Regions from separate parts of the Bacillus sp. UNCCL81 genome, predicted to be linked through region 1. Evidence: a T-box and tRNA genes for the amino acid it is inferred to sense, from the RefSeq annotation. Region 1 holds a T-box; the other holds one or more tRNA genes.
The links. A T-box is a leader RNA that pairs with one kind of tRNA and senses whether it is charged. The one in region 1 lies ahead of leuS (leucine--tRNA ligase), so its partner is inferred to be a tRNA-Leu.
Positions count from the first base shown of each region.

Region 2: it encodes a tRNA-Leu, which carries the amino acid that the T-box ahead of leuS (leucine--tRNA ligase) is inferred to sense. The anticodon was not compared.

Region 1 covers NZ_FOMF01000007.1:196,628-199,034, reverse strand. Annotated here, with positions in the region: gene BM319_RS16590 (MDR family MFS transporter) at 1-552, shown strand, start outside; T-box leader at 618-834, shown strand; gene leuS (leucine--tRNA ligase) at 914-2,407, shown strand, end outside.
Region 2 covers NZ_FOMF01000016.1:50,657-53,063, forward strand. Annotated here, with positions in the region: tRNA gene BM319_RS22480 (tRNA-Val) at 1-37, shown strand, start outside; tRNA gene BM319_RS22485 (tRNA-Asp) at 50-125, shown strand; tRNA gene BM319_RS22490 (tRNA-Gln) at 439-513, shown strand; tRNA gene BM319_RS22495 (tRNA-Gln) at 769-843, shown strand; tRNA gene BM319_RS22500 (tRNA-Lys) at 1,041-1,113, shown strand; tRNA gene BM319_RS22505 (tRNA-Leu) at 1,127-1,209, shown strand; gene BM319_RS22510 (TIM barrel protein) at 1,488-2,309, shown strand; gene BM319_RS22515 (amino acid permease) at 2,333-2,407, shown strand, end outside.

The sequences.
Region 1 (2,407 bases):
TTATGTTGGTTAGTTTATGTGCAATGGCAAACTACGATTGCTTCAGAAATGCAAAATCTACACATGGGCTTAACAAAATATAGCCAATTATGGACTGTAAATGGTTTACTTATTGTTATAGCTCAACCTGTAATATCAACTGCTATTCGCAAATATGATTTAAGTATGAGAAAGCAAATGTTATTTGGAATTGGATTCTTTATCGTTTCGACTATTTTTGTAAGTACTGCTGAACAGTTCTCAATGTTTATGACTGGTATGATCATCTTAACGATTGGAGAAATGTTCGTATGGCCTGCAGTACCAACAATTGCAAACATGCTTGCTCCAAAAGATCGTATAGGAATGTATCAAGGGATTGTAAATAGTGCAGCGACGGTTGGAAGAATGTTAGGACCTGTTATAGGTGGAGCACTCGTTGATACATTTAATATGAGAGTATTATTTATCATTTTAGTTGTCTTTTTATTAATAAGCATGGTTTTCTCTGTGCTCTATGAAAGATTAGCTAAAAAAGTAGTAAAAGCTGAAAATCAAACTTTTGCTTCTTAAAAATAGGCGATGTATAATTGACCTTTTTCTTTGGTTATAATAAAATGGTATAAATTAAATCTAAATGATCGGCAATGATTGGGAATAGTAGTGAATATGAAGAGGTTTAGAGAGTTGACGGTTGGTGAAAGTCAATCCATTCTATTCATGAACTCGCCCATAAGCCACATTTGTGAACGGTTTTAACCAAGTAATAAATGTCGTGTTCCACGTTACGGAAACAAGTGAATGTATTTTTACATTAATTTGGGTGGTACCGCGGGAAATCCTCTCGTCCCTTTTGGGACGGGAGGATTTTTTTATTTGTAGACCGCTAGGGCCACAGCCGAGCCATTTATACATGAAAAAAGGAGGCAATAATATGAGTTTTAATCATGGTTCTATTGAACAGAAATGGCAGAAGTATTGGTTAGAAAATAAAACGTTTAAAACGACTGACGATACAAGCAAGCCGAAATTTTATGCACTTGATATGTTCCCTTATCCATCTGGAGCGGGATTACATGTGGGTCATCCAGAAGGGTACACAGCTACTGATATCCTTTCAAGAATGAAAAGAATGCAAGGCTATAATGTACTTCATCCAATGGGGTGGGATGCATTTGGTCTACCTGCAGAACAATATGCTTTAGATACTGGGAATGATCCAGCTGAATTTACTGAAAAGAATATTAATACTTTCCGTAATCAAATTCAGGCACTAGGATTTTCATATGATTGGGATCGTGAAATTAATACGACTGATCCTAATTATTACAAATGGACGCAATGGATTTTCCTAAGAATGGTTGAAAAAGGATTAGCTTATGTAGATGAGATTCCAGTTAACTGGTGCCCAGCTCTTGGTACAGTTTTAGCTAATGAAGAAGTAATCAATGGGAAAAGTGAGCGCGGAGGACATCCGGTTGAGCGTCGTCCAATGAAGCAATGGATCCTAAAAATCACAGCTTATGCTGATAGATTATTAGAAGATCTAGAAGAATTAGATTGGCCAGAAAGCTTAAAAGAAATGCAACGCAACTGGATTGGCCGTTCTGAAGGTGCTGAAGTTTACTTTAATGTTGATGGATTCGATGAAAAAGTAACAGTATTTACAACACGTCCTGATACATTATTCGGTGCAACTTATGTAGTATTAGCTCCAGAACATGATTTAGTTAATCAAATTACAACAGCTGATCAAAAAGATGCTGTTGAAGCATACATCGATTCAGTTAAATCGAAAAGTGATCTAGAGAGAACTGATTTAGCCAAGGATAAAACAGGTGTTTTCACAGGAGCATATGCAATTAACCCTGTAAATAACGAAAAGCTTCCAATTTGGATTGCTGATTATGTACTTGCAAGCTATGGAACTGGTGCAGTTATGGCAGTACCAGGACATGATGAGCGCGATCACGAATTTGCAGTTAAATTTAAATTACCAATCGTTGAAGTTGTTGAAGGTGGAGACGTTCAAAAAGAAGCTTACGCTGGAGATGGCAAACATGTTAACTCTGATTTCTTAAACGGTTTAAATAAACAAGAAGCTCTTGAAAAAATAATAGATTGGTTAGATTCTTCAAAATCAGGTGAGAAAAAAGTTACGTATCGTCTACGTGATTGGTTATTCTCTCGTCAAAGATATTGGGGAGAGCCAATTCCAGTAATTTTCTGGGAAGATGGTACTATGACAGTTGTTCCTGATGAGGAATTACCATTAATTCTTCCAAAAACAGAAGATATTCGCCCAAGTGGTACTGGAGAGTCACCATTAGCGAATATTTCTGAATGGGTTAATGTAGTTGATCCAGTAACAGGTAAAAAAGGAAGACGTGAAACAAATACAATGCCACAATGGGGCGGAAGTTGCTGG
Region 2 (2,407 bases), on a different contig from region 1:
CAGGGGGTCGGCGGTTCGAGCCCGTCATCCTCCACCATTAACTTCATATGGTCCCGTGGTGTAGCGGTTAACATGCCTGCCTGTCACGCAGGAGATCGCCGGTTCGATCCCGGTCGGGACCGCCACTAATTACTACAAATTGTAGTATTTTTTTCTTTATTTGGAGAAAATTAGTAAGAGTGGATGGTTGGAGTTGGATTGAATGTCGGATTGTTTTTTATCTTGAGGAGTAATTCGAGAGGTAGAAGCAATACAAATTCTACGGTGTGGGTTCATGTAGGATATTCGTATCTTTTATAAAGATGAGTGTCGAAATGTCGGATTGTTTTTATCTTGAGGAGATTATTCGAGAGGTAGAGGCATTACAACATAAAAAAAATCCTGCGGTGTGGGTTCATGTAGTTAATTCGAGGGAGTTAGTTCATGATGCTAAATCAATGGGCTATAGCCAAGCGGTAAGGCAACGGATTTTGATTCCGTCATGCCCTGGTTCGAATCCAGGTAGCCCAGCCATTTTGTTTTTTTGTAAGATAGAGTATATTTGTATTTTTTTAGGATGTCGGATTGTTTTTTATCTTGAGAGGTTGATTCAAGAGGTAAAAGCTCATGAAGATTACTCGTATTCTATAAAAAGATGTATACCGAAATGTCGGATTGTTTTTATCTTGAGGAGTAGATTCGAGGGGTTAAAACAATACAACATAAAAAAATCCTGCGGTGCAGGTTCATGTAGCATACTCGTGGAAGTAGAGCATGCAGTTAAATCAATGGGCTATAGCCAAGCGGTAAGGCAACGGATTTTGATTCCGTCATGCCCTGGTTCGAATCCAGGTAGCCCAGCCATTTTAGTTTTTTATAAATATGTTTAAGGTAAGGGGATTGGCTTTTATCTTAGACGCGATCGTGTAAACAGTAAGTTGGTTTAAAAATATATGGTTTTTAGTTATAATTGTAATATCTTATATTATGAAAGTGTAATTGCTCTCTGGGGCAAGAACGTCTTTTAGAAACAGGCTATATTTTATAAACTTTGTTATTACGAGCCATTAGCTCAGTAGGTAGAGCATCTGACTTTTAATCAGAGGGTCGAAGGTTCGAATCCTTCATGGCTCACTTTTGTTTATTCGCGGTCGTGGCGGAATGGCAGACGCGCTAGGTTGAGGGCCTAGTGGAGGTTTCTCCGTGGAGGTTCAAGTCCTCTCGGCCGCATCAAATTATATAATAAGTAATAAGGCTTCTACGTAATGTAGAGGCCTTTTTTGTGTTTAAAAATTGTTTGAATTTTATAGGTTAAGTTGAAGTAAGGTACTAAACTTTAGAAGTATTGGTAAACCGTTTCTTAAAATCATTGTTTGATTGGAATCTGGACTTTGTAGGTTTTAAAAATGAATATTAAAAATTTTTAAAATTTATTGTATTTTATGTTATTCTTGATTATAATACAAAGCATAACAAATAAAACAACTTTGAAAGAAAGGAGGTAATTAATGAAAGTAGCAGGGATGAATATTACATTCAAGCATTATCCTATCCAATATTTTTTTGATTGTATGGACCAATTAGGCATCAGTAGCATTGAATTATGGGCTGGTGAACCTCACCTCTATGTTTATAGAAACTTGCTTTGCAATTTGAGAGAGATAAAGAAAGAAATTAAGGCTAGAAGTATGGAAATAGTCTGCTATACTCCAGAACAATGCATTTATCCATACAACCTTGCTGCTTCAGATTCAAATTGGCGAAAAAAGAGTATTGATTATTTTATTGAAAATATTCACTCTGCGGTGGAGTTGGATACTGATAAGATGCTAATTACTTCAGGGATTGGCGATTTCTCCCTAACAAAAGAAGAATCATGGAAATATGTAAGTGAATCAATATATCAAATTACAAAGGTGGCAGAGCACGAGGGGATCACACTTGCACTAGAACCTTTAACAAGATTTGAATCTAATTTAATTATTAATACACAGGGATTAAAGAGAATGGTTGATGAAATAAAATTCCCTTCCTTAAAAGGGATGATTGATACCGTTGCTATGAACTTGGCGGGTGAAACACCAGATGATTTTTTCTTATTGCTTCCTGAGTTATGTCATTTCCATTTAATAGATGGTGATAGCAAGACAGATTCTCATCTTGCTTTAGATGATGGTAATTTACATTGGAGGGAATATGTGAAAAGCGTGCAAAAGCACCAATACGATGGGGCATTCACTCTTGAAATAATGGGGTCAACTTACTATCAAAATCCACTAGATGCTGTTAAAAAATCCTTAGTTAAACTAAATGAATTAGGAATTGTATAATCTAAAAATTTGGAGGAGCCTTTATGAGTAATACTACGCTTACAAGAAAGCTCGGATTTTGGTCGGCATTAGCAATTGCTGTTGGTACGACTGTAGGA